Regions from separate parts of the Methylobacterium sp. P1-11 genome, predicted to be linked through region 2. Evidence: predicted binding sites of a transcription regulator. Region 2 holds the regulator's gene; the other holds the start of a gene.
What was found. Region 2 encodes PhoB, which activates phosphate uptake and scavenging genes when phosphate is short. Its sites were predicted from a motif close to TGTCATNNANCTGTCAT; they were not measured.
Positions count from the first base shown of each region.

Region 1: the regulator PhoB is predicted to act here: its motif matches at 1,153-1,169, upstream of CIW48_RS14375 (inorganic phosphate transporter).

Region 1 covers NZ_NPKS01000012.1:153,586-162,959, reverse strand. Annotated here, with positions in the region: gene CIW48_RS14380 (ceramide glucosyltransferase) at 1-1,011, opposite strand, end outside; gene CIW48_RS14375 (inorganic phosphate transporter) at 1,222-2,850, shown strand; gene CIW48_RS14370 (hypothetical protein) at 2,943-3,194, opposite strand; gene CIW48_RS14365 (MucR family transcriptional regulator) at 3,198-3,605, opposite strand; gene CIW48_RS14360 (hypothetical protein) at 4,056-4,301, shown strand; gene CIW48_RS14355 (hypothetical protein) at 4,292-4,720, shown strand; gene CIW48_RS14350 (MFS transporter) at 4,794-6,122, opposite strand; gene CIW48_RS14345 (hydroxymethylglutaryl-CoA lyase) at 6,486-7,412, opposite strand; gene CIW48_RS14340 (CaiB/BaiF CoA-transferase family protein) at 7,409-8,602, opposite strand; gene CIW48_RS14335 (LysR substrate-binding domain-containing protein) at 8,702-9,374, opposite strand, start outside.
Region 2 covers NZ_NPKS01000009.1:115,228-124,601, forward strand. Annotated here, with positions in the region: gene CIW48_RS11595 (aminopeptidase P family protein) at 1-45, shown strand, start outside; gene CIW48_RS11600 (protein-disulfide reductase DsbD domain-containing protein) at 165-2,339, shown strand; gene phoB (phosphate regulon transcriptional regulator PhoB) at 2,523-3,218, opposite strand; gene phoU (phosphate signaling complex protein PhoU) at 3,363-4,082, opposite strand; gene pstB (phosphate ABC transporter ATP-binding protein PstB) at 4,182-4,997, opposite strand; gene pstA (phosphate ABC transporter permease PstA) at 5,020-5,910, opposite strand; gene pstC (phosphate ABC transporter permease subunit PstC) at 5,923-6,900, opposite strand; gene pstS (phosphate ABC transporter substrate-binding protein PstS) at 6,986-8,026, opposite strand; gene CIW48_RS11635 (hypothetical protein) at 8,260-8,505, shown strand; gene CIW48_RS11640 (hypothetical protein) at 8,521-8,721, opposite strand; gene recN (DNA repair protein RecN) at 8,838-9,374, opposite strand, start outside.

The DNA.
Region 1 (9,374 bases), on a different contig from region 2:
GGCCGCCAGCATGCGGGGCGAACGGTGCCAGCCCGCGCGGAGAGCGAGCCGGTGCTCGGCGGCATAGCACAGGGCGGCGAGGCCGGAAGCGCCGACAAGGCCCGCGAGGCTGCCGGCCCAGAGGGCGACGAGGAGCGCCGGCAGCAGGACGCCGCTGCCGATCTCGGGGGCGAAGAACAGCGGGAAGGTCACGCGGCGCAGCCGCGCCCAGCGCAGCTGCCGCGCCCAGACCTCCCGGAAGCCGCGCGGGCCGAGCGGCTGCTCGAACGGGCTCGCCACGAGGTGGACGCGCCGGCCGGCGGCGCGGACGAGCTTGGTGGCGGCCGCATCCTCGGCGATCTCGGCCGCCAGTGCCTGGAGCCCGCCCTGCGCCTCCAGGAAGGGCTTGTGCCAGAGCATGCTCTTGCCCTGCGCGAAGCCCAGCCCGAAGGCCTCGGCGGCGTATTGCCAGCGCGCCTGCAGGGTGTTCAGGAAGGCGCACTCCACCTCGGCCATGAAGCTGCCCGGGCGGGCGCCGGCCGGGGTGGAGCAGACGAGGCCGGTGTCGTCCCGCCACGCCGCCTGGAGCCGCTGGAGGTAGTCCGGCGGCATGGCCACGTTGGAATCGGCGAGCACCACCCAGTCGTGGGCGGCGGCACGCCAGCCACGCAGGCAGTTGTTGAGCTTCGGGTTCGCGCTGACGCGCTCGTCGCCGAGGATCAGGCGGGCGGGCACGTGCGGGTGGGCCTCGATCAGGCGCTCCACCATCGGGACGATCGGGTCGGCGGGGTCGGCGACGCAGAAGATCAGCTCGTAGGACGGGTAGTCGAGGCGGAAGCTGCGAACGAGCATCTCCTCGCTGTAGGCCTCGACGCCGCGCAGCGGACGGACCAGGGAGACGGGCGCGCCTTCCGGAAACCGCGACGGCCCGTAATTCCGGCCGAGGCGCCGGCCAGCCACGGCGATGCTGCCGATCTGGACGAGGGCCAGGAGCGCGCCGAGGGACAGGGCCGGCACCGTGGCGTCAAGCATGCGGATCCCTCGATCAATGAGGTGAGCGGTCCGGTCCGCTAGCGGCCGGACCGCGTCAGGCGTGTGACAGGGGCGACGCCGCCCGGCGCTTTCGGACCCGATCGCCGACGCGGCCGGTCACGGCACCGTCCTGCAGCCGGACGTCACCGAACCGTCACCGGCCCATTTTAATCCCGGTTCACCACCACAAAAGATTCCGCGCGAGGGTTCATGTCCGATTCCGCCGTGATGCCGTCGGGTGCGGTCGAAGATGGGCCGGCGGGCGGCCCGCGCCTCGACCACGGGATGCATCTGGGCGGGGTGGTCGCGTTCCTCCTCGTCCTGGTGGCGGGTCTCGGCTACGCGGTGGTGAGCCTCGTCGCGGACATGAACGCGGTCGGGGAAGCGCCCCTGGCCTACGGCGCCTTCGCGCTGCTCGGCCTCGCCCTGCTGATCGCCCTCGCCTTCGAATTCGTGAACGGCTTCCACGACACCGCCAACGCGGTCGCGACGGTGATCTACACCCACTCGCTGCCGCCGCTCGTCGCGGTGATCTGGTCGGGCTTCTTCAACTTCCTCGGCGTGATGCTGTCCTCGGGCGCCGTGGCCTACGCGATCGTGACTCTGCTGCCGGTCGAGCTGATCCTCAACGTCGGCTCGCATGCGGGCTACGCGATGATCTTCGCGCTCCTGTTGGCGGCGATCCTGTGGAACCTCGGGACCTGGGCCTTCGGGTTGCCGAACTCGTCGTCCCACGCGCTGATCGGCTCGGTGCTCGGCGTCGGCCTCGCCAACCAGCTGATGAACGGCGGCGACGGCACCGCGGGCGTCGACTGGAACCAGGCGCTCAACGTCTTCAAGGCGCTGCTGTTCTCGCCGGTCTGCGGCTTCGTGCTGGCGGCGCTGCTGCTGCTCGCCCTGAAATTCGCCGTGCGCCGCAAGGACCTCTACGAGGCGCCTAAGGGCGAGGCGCCGCCGCCCCTCTGGATCCGCGGCCTGCTGATCCTCACCTGCACGCTGGTCTCGTTCTTCCACGGCGGCAATGACGGGCAGAAGGGCATGGGCCTCATCATGCTGATCCTGATCGGCGCCGCCCCCACGGCCTACGCCCTCAACCGCACGATGGCGGACGACACGACGCCCGCCTTCGTGCAGGCCTCGACGGCGGCGAGCGGGGTGTTCTCCGCCCGCGCCCCGGGCGCAGCGGTGCCGGACGCCGCCGCTGCGCGCCGGACGGTGACCGAGGCGCTCAAGACCAAGGCCCTGAACGCCCCGCCCGTCTACGCGGCGCTGGCGGCGCTCTCGGACGACATCGCCGCCAGCGTGAAGAATTACGGCGCGATCCGCACGGTGCCGGCCGCCCAGACCCAGAACCTCCGCAGCGACATGTATCTCGCCGCCGACGCGGTGCGCGTGCTGCCGAGCGCCGGAGCCGATTTTTCGGAGGCCGAGAAGGCGGACCTGAAGCGCTACACGAGCCTGCTCAACGACGGCACGCGCTACATCCCGGGCTGGGTGAAGGTCTGCGTCGCCCTGGCGCTGGGTCTCGGCACCATGGTCGGATGGAAGCGCATCGTCGTCACCGTGGGCGAGAAGATCGGCAAGACCCACCTGACCTACGCGCAGGGCGCCTCGGCCGAGATCGTCGCCGCCGGTACGATCGGGCTGGCCGAACTCTACGGCCTGCCGGTCTCGACCACTCATATCCTGTCATCGGGCGTCGCCGGCACGATGGCGGCCAATGGATCGGGCCTGCAGATGGCCACCGTGCGCAACATGGCGCTCGCCTGGATCCTGACCCTGCCGGCGGCGATCACCCTCGCGGCCGTGTTGTTCTTCCTCCTGCGCCAGGTCTTCTGACGCGGGCTCCGCGCGTTCGGGCCGGAGACCGCGCTCCGTCCCCCCGGACAAAGCAACTCGGTCTCCGGCTTCCTGAGGCTCCCCCAGGCGCCTCAGGAATTTGCCATCGCCCGCACGAAGGCCAGGCAGGTTCGGCGCGCCGCCGAACTTTCGATCGCCACGAAGGCGGTGACCAGGTCGGCCGCCTGGGTGATGGCCGCGTCGGGCCGGTCGGCATCCGGGAAGAAGCTCGCGACCGGCACGTCGAGGATTCCGGCAATGCGGCTCAGGGCGTCGTTGGCGCACGCGGCGCCCGGAGGCGGTTTGCGCGTCTGGGCCGAGCCCGCGGAGGTGTCGGGCCTCATCGCTCAGGCCGCCTTGTGGCCGAGCTGGATCGCCCTGGCGATCTCCGAGCGCCGCGCGGCGTAGCCCGGGGCGACCATCGGGTAATCGGCCGGCAGGCCGTACTTGGCCCGGTAGCGCTCGGGGGTGAGGCCGTGCGCGGTGAGATGGCGCTTCAGGGTCTGGTAGGACCGGCCATCGATGAAGCTGATCAGGCCCGTTTCCTGGATCGAGGCCTCGACCTGCGCGTCGCTCAGCCCGGCTCGGCCGAGACCCGATGGCGCGCAGCGGAGGACCGCGATGGCCGAGTGCACTTGGTCGATCAGTGCGGGCAGCGCCGTGACCTCGATCGCATTGCGCGAGACGTAGGCTGCGACGATCGCGCCGACCTTCTCGAGCATGAAGGTTGAACGGTGGTCGGTAAGATGATCCATCTGAGACATCACTGTTGGAGGGCGTCCCACCATGCGGGCCTCCTCTTCGAAAGACCGGCGCGTACCGGTCTCGTGGAGAGCAAGGCCGAGCGACGGTCAGCCGGCGGGACATTTCTACCTCAAGTTGATTTCGCTCCATTTCTTGAAGTTGCAGATAATATACAATATGAGCGGGACGCGGTTTGTCTGGCGGCGCGAGGTTTCTTGCTCGGCCGCGCAACCGGCGGCATTCCCGGTTTGGTTACTGAGGCGTTCACTGTTTTCGGCCGCGGACATCGGCGCCGGAATCCGACTTCGGGCAATGTCGGCTCCGGAGCATCACGTCTGGAACGGCTGACCGGTGCGGTTGTCCGGCGTGGGTGAAGGTCCCGCACAATCCGCCGGCCCCAGCGACGTTCCGCGGCCGGCCTCCCGACTTCCTCCTCACCTCGGTGTCGCGGGGATCGATCCTTGCAGACCCTGTTCTCGACCGCCGGCCTGCCGCCGATGGACAGCTTCCGACGCTGGCGGGAGGTCATCTCCGATCATCTGATGGCGGTGGAGCTTCGGAAGCTCCATGACGGCCCGTTTTCGGCCAAGCTGGAACAGGCGGTGATCGGCTCCCTTGTTGTGACGCATGCGACGCACGGCGCCATGCGGACCGCGGCGACGCACCGACCGCCCGGAGGCACGACGGCCCCGATTCGCTGTTCGTAGTCCTGAAGCGCGCCGGCCGCTCGGTCATCCAGCAGAACGGCCGCGAGGCGGTGACCCAGTCGGGCGACCTCGTCGTGGTCGACCGGCAGCCGCTGGTGGAGATGACGGAGACGGACGGCCGCTGGATCCTGGATGTGCCGCGCGAACGTCTAGAGCGCGTGCTCGGGCTGGCTCGTCTCTATACGGCCCTGACCGTCGGCGCGGATCTCGCCTCCGCGAGCTTGGCGACAACCTTCTTCACCGAGCTGATGACCGTTCGCGACCGGCTCGGGGCGAACGCGGTCGCGCATGACGGAAATCGGCATCGATCGGATCGTCGCCGGGCTCGCCGAGCGGATGGCCCGGAAGGTGCCCCAATCGATCCACGGCAACGTCGTGGTTCAGCGCGCCAAGGCGTATGTCGAGGCCAACCTGAGTGACCCGGGTCTCGATCCGCCCCAGCTCCGGGCGCCCCGTAGGTCAGTCGACCCGGGACGCCCTGGGCGGGCCCGGTCAGGCCGCGCGGTCGCTCCGGCGAAGGCTCGCCGGCATGGCAAAGAGCGCGAGCCCGGCGGCCACGAGGCACAGGACGCCGATGCCGTAGAGGGCGGGCGTGGTCGAGCCGGTGAGGTCCTTCACCCAGCCGACCATAACCGGGCTGACGATGCCGCCGAACTGGCCCAGCGTGTTGATCAGCGCGATCCCGCCCGCCGCGCCGACACCGGTGACGAGCTTGGCCGGCAGCGTCCAGAAGGTCGGGATCGAGGCGACGATGCCGGCGCCCAGCAGCGCGAGCGCGACCATCAGCGGCACGATATGCTTGTCGAACAACCCGGCGCCGAAGAAGCCGAGTGCGGCCGCGATGGCGAGACCGGCGACGAATTTCGGCCGCTCGCCCGAGGCGTCCGAGAGGCGCCCGATCACCACCATACTGATCGCCCCGCAGATGTAGGGAATCGCCGTGAGGAAGCCCACCGAGGCCGCTTGGCCGCCGCTCGCTGTCTTGATCAGGTCCGGCCCCCAGAAATTCAGGCCGTAGGAGCCGATCTGCAGCAGGAAGTAGATCAGCCCGATCATCAGGAAGCCGGGCTGCCTGATCGCCCCGAGCAGCGAGTGGTCGCCGATCTCGCGGTTGTGGTGGGCGATGCGGCTCGACAGGAGCGCCTTCTCGGGCTCCGACAGCCAGCGCGCATCTGAGATGCGGTCGTCGAGGCGCGTCAGCACGAGCACGCCGAGCACGAGGCAGGGCAGGCCGCCGGCCAGGAACAGCCATTGCCAGCCGGCGAGGCCGCCGACGCCGTTGAGGCCGCCGAGGATCAGGCCCGCCACCGGCGCGCCGAAGATACCCGAGAAGGCCGAGGCCACGAACATGAAGGAGGTGATCCGGCCGCGATGCGAGGCGGGGAACCAGATGGTCAGGTAATAGAGGATGCCCGGCGCGAAGCCCGCCTCCATGGCGCCGATCAGGAAGCGCAGGGCGTAGAAGTGCCACTCGCTGCGGATGAAGATCATCAGCGCGGTGGCGATGCCCCAGGAGATCATGATCCTGGCGATCCAGCGCCGTGCCCCGACCCGGTAGAGGAACAGGTTCGAGGGCACCTCGAAGATCACGTAGCCGACCACGAACATGCTCGCGCCGAGCCCGTAGGCGACGTTGCTGAAGCCGAGGTCGCTCTGGAGCTGGAACTTGGCGAAGCTGATGTTGATGCGATCGAAGAACGCGAACATGTAGCAGATCATGATCAGCGGCATGAGCCGCCACGCGACCTTGCGAACGATTCCGTCCTCCGTCACCGCGCCGGCCTCGGCGGCCGCCGGTGAACCCGACAGGGCTGCGGTCATGGTTTCCTCCGTTTGATGTTAGGGACTCGGATGAGCGGCGCCGCCTTCAAACGGGCGGCTTGAAGCGCTCGGCAATCTCGCATCGGCGGCTCCGCGACGCTGGACGGCGATGCCGGTATCGCCGGACCAAGCGCGGGTCCCCTCTCCCGCACGGGAGAGAGACGGGGTGAGGGGTGAGCGTTGTCCGGATCAGGCTCGCCTTGCGCCGCGATGGCGCGCACGATCCCGAAGCGGCTGATCCCTCACCCCAACCCTCTCCCGCATGGGAGAGGGGGCACGGTGCGTCTGTTCGAGACGACAGCGCCTCACTGTCGTGTACCCGCAGGTCGGGTCACCGTGAGCCTGCCCCATTCCGTCTCCGCTTCAGGCCGCTCTCGCGGGCGCCGGGTGGAGGTCACAGGGCCGGCCGGCCTTGGCGACTTGGCCGGGCACGTCGTGGCCGACGAGCCGCGGCAGGTCCCGCGACAGGCCGATCAGCGCCGGAAGGTCGAGCCCCGTCGGCACACCCATCTCGTGGGCCATACTGACGAGATCCTCGGTGCAGATGTTGCCCGTGGCGCCAGGCGCGAACGGGCAGCCGCCGAGGCCGCCGAGCGCCGCGTCGAAGCGGCGGGCGCCGGCATCATAGGCGGCCAGCACGTTGGCGAGGCCGAGCCCCCGGGTGTTGTGGAAGTGGAGCGTCAGGCGCCCGGGGCCGACAAGCGGCAGGATCCGCGCGACGAGGCGCGCCACCTGCCGGGGATTGGCCATGCCGGTCGTGTCGGCGAGCGTCACCCCGTCGATGCCGAGCGAGAGGTAACGCTCCACCTGCGCGACGACTTTATCGGGCAGCTGGTCACCCTCGAACGGGCAGCCGAAGGCGGTCGCCACCGTGGCGTTGGTTCTGACAGGGGCGCCGTGCACCGAATCCATGATCCGGGCGAAGCCGGCGATCGAGTCGGCCGGGCTCATGCCCATATTGGCGCGATTGTGGGTCTCGCTCACCGACGCCACGAGGTTGACCTCGTCGACCCTGGCGGCGAGCGCCCGCTCGGCGCCCTTCGGGTTCGGCACCAGGGCGACGTAGACCGTCCCGGGCCGCCGCCGGATCGCGGAAAAGACCTCGGCCGCATCGGCGAGCGCCGGCACCGCCTTCGGCGAGACGAAGGACGAGACCTCGATCCGGCTGAGGCCGGTCTCCGACAAGGCATCGATCAGGCGGATCTTCTCCGCCGTCGGCACGAAGACTGGCTCGATCTGGAAGCCGTCCCGCGTCGCGACCTCCTGGACGATCAGCGTGTCGCCGCTCATGCCACGGCTCCCTTTTCGCGCAGGGCGGCGATGCGCGCCGCGTCGAGACCGAGTTCGGTGAGCACGGAATCCGTGTGGGCGCCGAGCGCCGGTCCCTGCCAGCGGACTTCGCCGGGCGTCTCGGAGAGCTTCGGCACGATGCCGGGCATCTTCACCGGGGTCCCGCCGGGCAATTCCGCCTGCAGGATCATGTCGCGCGCCTGATAGTGCGGATCGGCCACGATATCGGCCACCGAGTAGATCCGGCCCGCGGGAACGTCGGCGGCGTCGAGCACGGCGAGCGCCTCCTCGACACTCTTGGTCTTGGACCAGCCGGCGATGAGCCCGTCCAGCAGGGCGGATTGCTTCGAGCGGCCCTCATTGGTGCGCAGCGCCGGGTCGTCCGCGAGGTCGGGCCGGCCGATCGCCGTCATCAGGCGGCGGAAGATCGGGTCGCTGTTGCCGGCGATGACCACGTAGCCGCCGTCGCGCGTCGGATAGGTGTTCGACGGGGTGATGCCCGGCAGCGCGCCGCCGGTGCGGGTGCGGACCTCGCCCAGCAGGTCGTATTCGGGGACGAGGCTCTCCATGACGTTGAACACGCTCTCGACGAGCGAGACGTCGATGACCTGACCGCCACCCTGCCCGGTCTTGACCCGCAGCAGCGCCATCAGCGCGCCGATCACGCCGTGGAGCGAGGCCAGGGTGTCGCCGATGCTGACGCCGACCCGGGCCGGCGGGGCCTCCGGGCTGCCGGTGGTGAAGCGGATGCCGCCCATCGACTCGCCGATGGCGCCGAAGCCGGGCCGGTCGCGGTAGGGGCCGGTCTGGCCGTAGCCCGAGATCCGGACCATCACGAGGTTCGGGTTGAGCGCGGAGAGCACGTCCCAGCCGAGGCCGAGCTTCTCCAGGCCGCCGGGACGGAAGTTCTCGACCACGACGTCTGCGCTCCGGGCGAGCTGCTTGACGATCTCGAGACCCTCTGGCGACTTCAGATTGACGGCGATCGACTTCTTGTTGCGCGATTGCAGGTACCACCAGAGCGAGGTGCCCTCGTGCATCTTGCGCCACTTCCGGAGCGGGTCGCCCTCGCCCGGGGGCTCAACCTTGATGACCTCGGCGCCGAATTCGGCCATCAGCCGCGTCGCGAAGGGCGCGGCGATCAGCTGACCGAGCTCGAGAACGCGGATACCGGTGAGCGGACCGGACACGGCTTTCCTCCATCGTTTGTTGCCCCGAGATAAGGCTCTTCCCGACGCGAAGTCCAAACGCGATGCACCAGCGCGCGTTCGCCGACGGAGAACGCACGCTCAGCGCGCGGCGGCCCGGAGATGCTCCAGCAGGAGCGCCGCCGCCGGGGACAGCGCGCCCGGGCGGACGACGAGGCGGAGCGTGCGCGCGGCCCAGGGATCGGTGAGCGGTACTGCGGCGAGCCGCATCGGAGGTCCCAGCAGAGCGTAGACGTGCTCCGGCACGGTCCCGAGGCCCAGGCCGACCTGCGCCATCCGGCAGATCGCGTCGAAGCTCGGGACGTGCATGCGCAGCCGCAGCGGCCGGCCGAGACGCCGGGCCTCGTCGCGCAGGGCGGCGTAGATCGAACTCTCCGCATGCAGCCCGACATGGTCGTAATCGAGGGTGTCGGCCAACGCGACGGCGCCGCGCTCGCTCAGGGGATGGTCGGCCGGCATCACCAGGACGAGGCGGTCGCTCCGGTACGGGAAGGCGGTGAGGCTGCGGGTGTCGGTGTTGCCCGCACAGAGGCCGAGATCGGCGAAGCCCTCCTCGACGCCGGCGACGACGCCGCCGCTCGGGCGCTCCTCGAGGTCGACCCGGATCCCATGCTGCGCCGCCAGGAAGGCCTGCAGGTCCTCGGGCAGGAACTCCACGATGGCCGAGAGGTTGGCGAGGACCCGCACGAAGCCGCGGACGCCCCGGGCGTGCTCGGCGAGTTCCAGGGCGATCTGCTCGGCGCTCGCCAGCATG
Region 2 (9,374 bases):
ACGCGCGACTGGCTGGAGCGGGCGACGGCACCGCTTGACGCTTAAGTCCCCGGCGCAGGACCCCGGACGCGTCCCGTGGTAAGACGCGGGACCATGAAAATGCCCGCCCCGGACCGGACACGCCGCGCATGAAACCGCGACCGTCCTGCGCGCGAAGGGACAGTATGATCCGCCGTCTCGCCATTCTGATCCTGGCCTTCGCCGCGAGCCTCTCGGCCGCTGCGGCGCAAGGTCTCCTGCAAGGCTTCCGTACGCCGCCGGACCTCGTGCGGGCGAGCCTCGTGGCGGAGCCTGCGGCGGTTTCTGGCGCGCAGCCTTTCACGCTGGCGGTGCGGATGCAGATCAAGCCGGGCTGGCACGTCTACTGGCGCAATCCGGGCGATTCCGGCCTGCCCCCGGAGGTGACCTGGACCCTGCCGGCCGGCTTCAACGCCGGCGCGATCCGGTGGCCGGCGCCGGAGCGCATCCCGATCGCGACGCTCATGAATTACGGTTACGAGGGCGAGGTCACGCTCCTCGTGCCCGTGACGCCGCCGCCGAGCCTCGACCCGGCCGATCCCGTGCAGATCCAGGCGAAGCTGACCTATCTCGTCTGCGAGACCGAGTGCGTCCCGGGTTCGGCCGATCTCGCTCTCACCCTGCCGGTGGGCAAGGCCGAGCCGGACCCGGCCAACGCCGCTCTGTTCGCGCGCGCCCGTGCCGCGCTGCCCGTGCCGGCGCTCTGGCCCCTGCGCCTGTCGAGCCAGGGCGACACCCTGCGCCTCGATTTCGCCGCGACCGGTCTCAAGGCCGACACGATCCGGAACGCCGCGTATTTTCCCTATGCCGAGACGGCGATCGACAACGCCGCCGCACAGGTAATGTCCGTCGACGAGACCGGCCTGCACCTGACCGTCGGGCGGAGCAGCCCGACCGATCCGGCTCCCGCCACACTCCCGGGCGTCCTGACGCTCGACGAGGTCGGCACCGCCGGAAGCCGCCGCCTCGCCTTCGCGTATGGGGACGAGCCCGTGCTCCCGGCCGCCGCGGCGGCCCCGAGCGCTCCGAGTCCGGTCGCAGCCCCGCCGGTCGCCGCCGACTTCGACGCGTTGACCCTCGCGACCGCCGCGGTCTTCGCCTTCCTGGGCGGGCTGATCCTCAACCTGATGCCCTGCGTCTTCCCGGTTTTGTCCATCAAGGTGCTGAGCCTCGTGCGGCATGCCGGCGAGGGGCCGGCCCGGCTGCGGATGCACGGCCTCGCCTATACGGCGGGCGTTCTGGTGAGCTTCCTGGGTCTTGCCGCGCTGTTGATCGCCCTGAAGGGCGGCGGGGCTGCGATCGGCTGGGGGTTCCAGCTGCAATCGCCCGCCATGGTGGCGGGGCTCGCCTATCTGCTGTTCGCGATGGGCCTGAGCCTGTCGGGTGCAGTCCATGTCGGCGGCCGTCTCGCCGGCCTTGGCGACGGCCTCACCCACCGTGCCGGCCTGAGCGGCTCGTTCTTCACGGGCGTGCTCGCGACCCTGGTGGCGACGCCCTGCACGGCGCCGCTCATGGGCTCGGCTGTGGGCTTCGCGCTGACCCAGAGCGCCGGCGTCGCGCTCGCCGTCTTCGCGAGCCTTGGCTTCGGCCTCGCCCTACCCTTCCTGGTGCTCACCCTCTGGCCGCGGGCCCTGCGTGCGCTGCCTCGGCCGGGCGCCTGGATGGAGACCCTGAAGCAGGTCCTCGCCTTCCCGGTCTACGCCACCGTGGCGTGGCTGATCTGGGTGCTGGCGCAGCAGGTGGATCCGCGCGGCCTGCTGGCGGCGCTGATCGGCCTGGTGCTGGTGGGCTTCGCCGCTTGGGCCTGGGAGCATGGCCGCGCCGCCGCGCCCAAGGTCGGCCGGGTCTCGCAGGCCGCCGCGGCTCTCGCGCTGATCGCCGTAGCCGCCCTTGCGGTGACCCTGCCGCGGGACCGCGCCGTGCCGTCGTCGGCGCAGGCCGCCGCCGACGGGGTCGAGCCGTTCACCCAGGCGCGCCTCGACGCCCTGGTCGACGCGCATCGCCCCGTCTTCATCGACATGACGGCCGCGTGGTGCATCACCTGCGCGGTGAACGAGGCGACCTCGCTCAACACCAGGGCGGTGCGCGCCGCGATGGCCGAGCGCGGCGTGACCTACATGAAAGGCGACTGGACCAACCAGAATCCCGAGATCACCCGCCTCCTGGAGAAGCACGGGCGCAGCGGCGTCCCGCTCTACCTGCTCTACACCGGAACCGGGGAACCCCAGGTTCTCCCGCAGATCCTCACCGAGGGGACGGTTCTGGCGGCGCTGGAGGCGGTGCCAGCCGTGTCCGGCCGGAGCGCTGCGCTGGCTCGCTGAAAGGTCGAGAGGGTCCTGAAGCCGCATGCGCGTCGAAACGCCCGGCCCGCCGTCCTTGCGAGCGGAGCGACGCAATCCGGCGGCGCCGCACCCGCCGACGTCGTATGGCCGAGCGGCACGGCACCGCGCGCGTACCGAGGCTGCGGCCGACCGATCCTCGTTCCGGTACGCTTCGATCCCGCCTCAGGCTTCCAGCGAGAAGGTCTCGTCGAAGGCATAGCCCGAGCCGCGAACCGTGCGGATCGGATCGGCTTGGCGCGGGCCGTTCAGCGCCTTGCGCAGCCGCCCGACATGGACGTCGACGGTGCGCTCGTCGATGTAGACGTCGTGCCCCCAGACCCCGTCGAGAAGCTGCTCGCGGGAGAAGACCCGGCCGGGCGCCAGCATCAGGAATTCCAGGAGCCGGAACTCTGTGGGGCCCAGATGCAGCTCTTCGCCGCCGCGCCGGACGCGGTGGCCGGTCCGGTCGAGTTCCAGGTCGCCCGCCGCCAGCCGATCCGAGACATGGGCGGGCTTGGCCCGACGCAGCAGCGCGCGGATCCGGGCGAGCAGTTCCGGCACGGAAAACGGCTTGACGATGTAGTCGTCGGCGCCGGTGCCGAGACCGCGGACCCGGTCGCCCTCCTCGCCCCGGGCGGTGAGCATGATCACCGGCAGCCGCTCGGTCTCGCGGCGCGCCCGGATTCGGCGGCACAGCTCGATCCCCGAGAGGCCGGGTAGCATCCAGTCGAGCAGGACGAGGTCCGGGATCCGCTCCGCCAGGAGCAGTTCGGCATCGTCGCCGCGCGCCGCCGAATCCACCAGGAAACCCTCGGCCTCCAGGTTGTAGCGCAGCAGCGTGGTCAGCGCCTCCTCGTCCTCGACGATCAGGACTTGCATGCTCACGTTCGAAGATCCGTTCTACCGGCGGTCCGGCGGATGCTGCAGGAGGCGCCGCCGCGCCTCAACCCACACGCACGGTCACCCCGGCCGCGCCCGGCGGGAAGGCGCGCGCCGTGCGGCGCCGGGGCCGGGGCCGGGCGCTCACGGAGCCTGGACACCGTCCACCGTCACATAGTTCGACGCATCGTTCTTGGGCCGGTCGCCCGCCAGGGTTTCGCCGGTGGCGAGATAGTGGATCGTCTCGGCGATGTTGGTGGTGTGGTCGCCGATGCGCTCGACGTTCTTGGCGCAGAACAGCAGATGCGTGCAGAACGAGATGTTGCGCGGATCCTCCATCATGTAGGTCAGGAGCTCGCGGAACAGGGAATTGTACAGGGCGTCGATCTCGCCGTCGCGCTCCCAGACGTCGTGGGCCGCCTGGACGTCGCGGCTCGCATAGGCGTCGAGCACGTCCTTGAGCTGGCCCTCGGCGAGGTCGCTCATGTGGCGCACGCCGAGCACGATCTTTTGGGCCGGCGCCTGGTCGGAGATCGCCACCACGCGCTTGGCGACGTTCTTGGCGAGGTCGCCGATCCGCTCGAGATCGCCGGAGACGCGGATCGCCGAGATGGTCTCGCGCAGGTCGATCGCGAGGGGCTGGCGCCGGGCGATCAGCAGGACCGCGCGCTCCTCGATGTCCCGCTGCAGCGCGTCGAGGCGCTTGTCGGCGAGGATCACCGCCTGGGCGAGCGTGTCGTCCCGGCGCACGAGGGCGTCGGTCGCCTCCGCGGTCATCTTCTCGGCCACGCCGCCCATCTCCGAGATCGAGCGACGGAGGTTCTCCAGGTCGGTGTCGTAGGAGGTGACGATATGGCCGGGCATGGTGGATCCTTCGATGGGGTCCCGGGAACGGCGCGCCGGGGTGGCTTGCTGGGGCTTTCCGGCGCGCTGGCCGCCAGGTCCCGGGATCTCCCGGACAGACTAGCCGAAGCGGCCGGTGATGTAGTCCTGCGTGCGGCGTTCCGTCGGGTTCATGAACATCCGATTGGTCGGACCGAACTCGACGAGCTGCCCCAGATACATGAAGGCGGTGAACTGCGAGATGCGTGCCGCCTGCTGCATGTTGTGGGTGACGATCACGATGGTGAACTCGTCGCGCAGTTGCTCGATCAGCTCCTCGATGCGTCCGGTGGAGATCGGGTCGAGGGCCGAGGTCGGCTCGTCGAACAGGATCACCTCCGGTTTCTGCGCCACCGTCCGGGCGATGCACAGGCGCTGCTGCTGACCGCCGGACAGGCCGGTCCCCTGCTGCCGAAGCTTGTCCTTCACCTCGTCCCACAGGGCGGCCTTGCGCAGGGATTCCTCGATCCGGCCGTCCAGCTCGGATTTTGGCAGCTTCTCGTAGAGGCGCAGGCCGAAGGCGACGTTGTCGTAGATCGACATCGGGAATGGCGTCGGCTTCTGGAACACCATGCCGATGCGCGAGCGCAGCTCGTTCAGGTCGATGGACGGGCTGAGGATGTTCTCGCCGTCGAGCAGGATCTCGCCCTCCGCCCGCTGCTCCGGGTAGAGGCTGTAGATCCGGTTGAAGCAGCGCAGCAGGGTCGACTTCCCGCAGCCGGAGGGTCCGATCAGCGCCGTGACCTGCCGGTCGTGGAAGTTGAGGTTGACGTCCTTCAGCCCGTGGAAGCTGCCGTAGTAGAAGTTCAGGTCCTTCACGGCGATCCGCACGGGGCCGCCCTCGTCGGCGCGGTTGCGGTTCAGCTCGACCGTGGGGATCGCGGAGGCGGCGTTCATCGTCGTGTCCTCGAAAGGGGTCTCAGCGCGAGGTCTGCGGCTTGATCACGAGGCGCGCGATGATCGACAGCGCCAGGATGGCCGCGGTGATCAGGAGCGCGCCCGCCCAGGCGAGGCCCTGCCAGTTCGGGTAGGGCGAGAGGGCGAACTGGTAGATCATCACCGGCAGGTTCGCGACGCCGCCCATCAGGTTGGCGGAGAACCAGGAATTGTTGTTGAGCGCGGTGAACAGCAGCGGCGCCGTCTCGCCGGCGATGCGGGCGAGCGCCAGGATGATGCCGGTCACGATGCCGGCCGAGGCCGCCCGCCACGTCACGCTCATGATCACCGTCGAGGGCGGCGCCCCGAGGGCCGCGCCGGCCTCCCGCAGGGTGCCGGGAACGAGGCGCAGCATGTCCTCGGTGGTGCGCACGATCACCGGAACCGCGATGATCGCGAGCGCCACGCCGCCGGCCCAGCCCGAATAGGTCCCCATCGGCCGCACCATCAGCGTGTAGACGAAGAGGCCGATCAGGATCGAGGGCGCCGAGAGCAGGATATCGTTCAGGAAGCGGATCAGCGCCGCCAGCTTCGAGCCGCGCCCGTACTCGGCAAGGTACGTCCCGGCCATCACGCCGACCGGCGTGGCGATCAGGATGCCGATCCCGGTCAGGACGAGGCTGCCCAGGATGGCGTTGGCGATGCCCCCGCCCTCGGAGCCGGGGCCCGGTGTCGGGTTGGTGAACAGGGTCGGCGTGAAGCCGCGCACGCCCTGGACGATCAGCATCACCAGGATCGAGCCGAGGACCAGGGCGCCCACCAGCGTCGCGCCGGAGCAGGCGACACGCAGGGCGCGGTCGGCGATGCGGCGGCCCTGACGAACCCGGCCGGAGCGGCGCGGAGCGGTCGCGGTCATCATGGGGGAGGCATCCATCGCGCGTGCTCCTCAGGCGGCCTGGACGCGGCGCGTCAGCAACCGGGCAATGATGAGCACCACGAAGGTGATCACGAACAGGATGCAGCCCAAGGCCATCAGCGCGTTGAGCTGGAGGCCGTCCGCCTCGTTGAACTCGTTGGCGATGCGCGACGCGATGGTCGAACTCGGGTCGAAGATCGAGGCCGAGAGGCGGTTGGCGTTGCCGATCACGAAGGTCACCGCCATCGTCTCGCCCAGCGCGCGGCCGAGGCCGAGCATGATCGCACCGATGATCGACACCGCGGCCTGCGGCACCAGCACGTGACGCACCACCTCCCAGGTGGTGCAGCCGATGCCGTAGGCGCTCTCGCGCAGGACCGTGGGAATCTGGTCGAGCATGTCGCGGGCGATCGAGGCGATGAACGGCACGATCATGATCGCCAGGATGATCCCGGCGGTGAACACGCCGACGCCCGAGGGAACCCGGGCATAGAACAGCGTGCCGATGATCGGCATGCCCTCGACGAGGTTCGAGACCGGCATCTGGACGTAGCGCGCGAACAGCGGCGCGAACACGAACAGGCCCCACATGCCGTAGATGATGCTCGGCACGGCGGCGAGCAGCTCGATCGTCATGGCGACCGGCTTGCGCGCCCAGCCCGGGCAGAGCTGGGTGAGATAGACCGCGATCCCGAGGGAGACGGGGACGCCGATCAGCAGCGCCAGGAAGGCGGAGGCGACGGTCCCGATCACCGCCACCAGGGCGCCGTACTGCTCGGTCCCGACATTCCAGGCACTGGATGTGAGGAAGCCGAAGCCGAACTCGCGGAAGGCCGGCCAGCCGCCGTAGAGGATCGAGCCGAGGATTCCGGCGAGGACGAGGAGAACCAGCAGCGCGGCGCCGTAGGAGCAGCTCCGGAAAACGGTGTCGAGGCTCCGGCTCGGCGCCTTCCGCGCCGTTGCACCACGCGTTCGGCCGAGGGCGATCGATTCTGTCAAAGCGGGCATCCGCGATTCTCTGCGAAGGGGGGCGTGGTAGCGCGCTGCGTTCCCGGAAGCGAGGGAGGAGGTTCTCACCTCCTCGCGGCCACGCTCACATGTTGAAGACAGACTTACCGTCCTTGCCCTTCACGTCCTTCCACTCCTGGTGGATCAGATCGACGACGTTGTCCGGCAGCGGGACATAGTCGAGGTCGGTGGCAAGCTTGTCGCCATTCTTGTAGGCCCAGTCGAAGAACTTGAGCACATCGGCGGCCTTGGCCGGATCCGCGGCATCCTTGTGGACCAGGATGAAGGTCGCCGCCGTGATCGGCCACGCATCCTCACCCGGCTGATTGGTCAGCGAGATGCCGAAGCCCGGGGTCGACTTCCAATCGGCGCTCGCCGCCGCGGCCTGGAACGCCTTGTCGTCGGGCTGCGGATACTTGCCGGCCTTGTTCTGCAGGAGGGCGTAGGAGAGCTTGTTCTGCTTGGCGTAGGCGGACTCGACGTAGCCGACCGCGTTCGGAACCTGCTTCACGGTGGCGGTGACGCCCTCGTTGCCCTTGCCGCCCTGACCCACCGGCCAGGAGATCGTCGTGGCCGCACCGTATTCCTTCTTCCAGGTCTCGGAGACCTGAGCCAGGTAGGTGGTGAAGATGTTGGTCGTGCCCGACGCATCGGAGCGGTAGACCGGGGTGATGTTCGCGTCGGGGAGCTTCAGCCCGTCATTGAGCTTGGCGATCCGAGGATCGCTCCACTTCGCGATCTTGCCGGCGTAGATGTCGGCCAGCACGTCGCCCGTGAGCTTGAGCTTGCCCGGCTCGATCCCGGGAATGTTCACCACCGGCACGACGCCGCCCATGACGGTCGGGAACTGGACGAGGCCGTCCTTGGCAAGCTGCTCGGGCTTCAGGGGCGCGTCGGTAGCGCCGAAATCGACCGTCTTGGCCTGGATCTGCTTGATGCCGCCGCCGGAGCCGATCGACTGATAGTTGAGGCCCGCGCCGGTCTCCTTGCGATAGGCCTCGGCCCACTTGGAATAGACCGGGAAGGGGAACGTGGCCCCGGCGCCGGTGATATCGGCGGCGAGCGCCGCGGACGCCAGCTGAACCGTCGCGAGGCCGACGGCGAGCGCGTAAGCGAAGGGTCTCAAGGGATTCTCCGTTGCCGTCGGGCAAGAGCCTGCGCTGCGCTGCCGGCAAGCCCATGCCCGCGGCAGAGCTCTGCGGCCGATCTTCCGAAGAGACCCAGCGCCGGCCGCCCGATGGACGGGCGGTTACGACAGGTAGATGACACCGGCATGACATCGCGCCGCGGTTCCCGCGGCACGGTTCCGGGATCTCGCGCGTTCCTCTTCGGCAACGGCGATGGAAGGATATCGGAATCGTGGGCGGCGAGGAGGTCGATACAGCGGCGGAAGCCGATCCGGCCTGGTTGGCCCTGCACGCGGAGCGGGAAGCTGTGGAGCGTGCGCTGACGCTGGCACAGGCGCGTCAGAAATTCAGCGCCGATCCGGCTGCCGCCAGCGCGGCGCGGTGCGAGGAGGCGGAATTGCTGGTCAGCCTCGACCGCGTGCTGACGCTGATTCGGGCTGCCGAGTACCGGCGACGGCCGGGCGCGCGCCGCTGGTAGCGGCGCGGGGCCGGGTCAGATCGCCCGGCGCAACTCCCGCTCCTTCTGGCGCAGGCGCAGGAGCAGCTCCACGTGGGTGTCGGTGATCGGCTGCGTGTCGACGCTGCCCTCGTAGACCGTGCGGAGGGTGAGGCCGAGCTGGCGGGTGTCGACCGCGCGCTTCAGCGGTCGTCCCGCAGGCAGGTGCGCATCGGACTCGACGAGTGACGGCTTCATGGCTCCCTCCCGCCCTTCGACCGCCCAAACCTGCCGCGGCACCGGGATGGAGGCACTCTCACTATGAATGGTTAACGAATCGTTGCATGCAACCAATGGTTAAGGTTGCCGGCAGATTATGCATCGGCGCCCTGGAGGAGCCGTGCCGCGGCCGCGCGGGCCTCGTCGGTGACGATGGCGCCCGCCAGCATCCGGGCGATCTCCTCTCGGCGCTCGGCGACCGGCAGGCTCGCCACGCGGGTGGCAACGCGGCCGGCTCCTTTCACCGGCGCCTTGGCGATCAGGAAATGCGTCTCGGCGCGGGCGGCGACCTGGGGGGCATGGGTCACCGCGACCACCTGCACGGTCGCTGCCAGCCGGGCGAGCCGCATCCCGATTGCATCCGCCACCGCACCGCCGACTCCGGTATCGATCTCGTCGAAGATCAGGGTCGGGGCGGAGCCCTTGTCGGCCAGCACCACCTTGAGGGCCAGCATGAAGCGCGACAGCTCACCGCCCGAGGCGACCTTCATCATCGGGCCGGGCTTGGTCCCCGGATTGGTCTGGGCCCAGAACTCGACCCGGTCGGTGCCGGCCGGATCGCGGGATTCCGGATCCGTGACGATCTCGGTGATGAACCGGGCCCGCTCCAGCTTGAGGGGCGGCAACTCGGC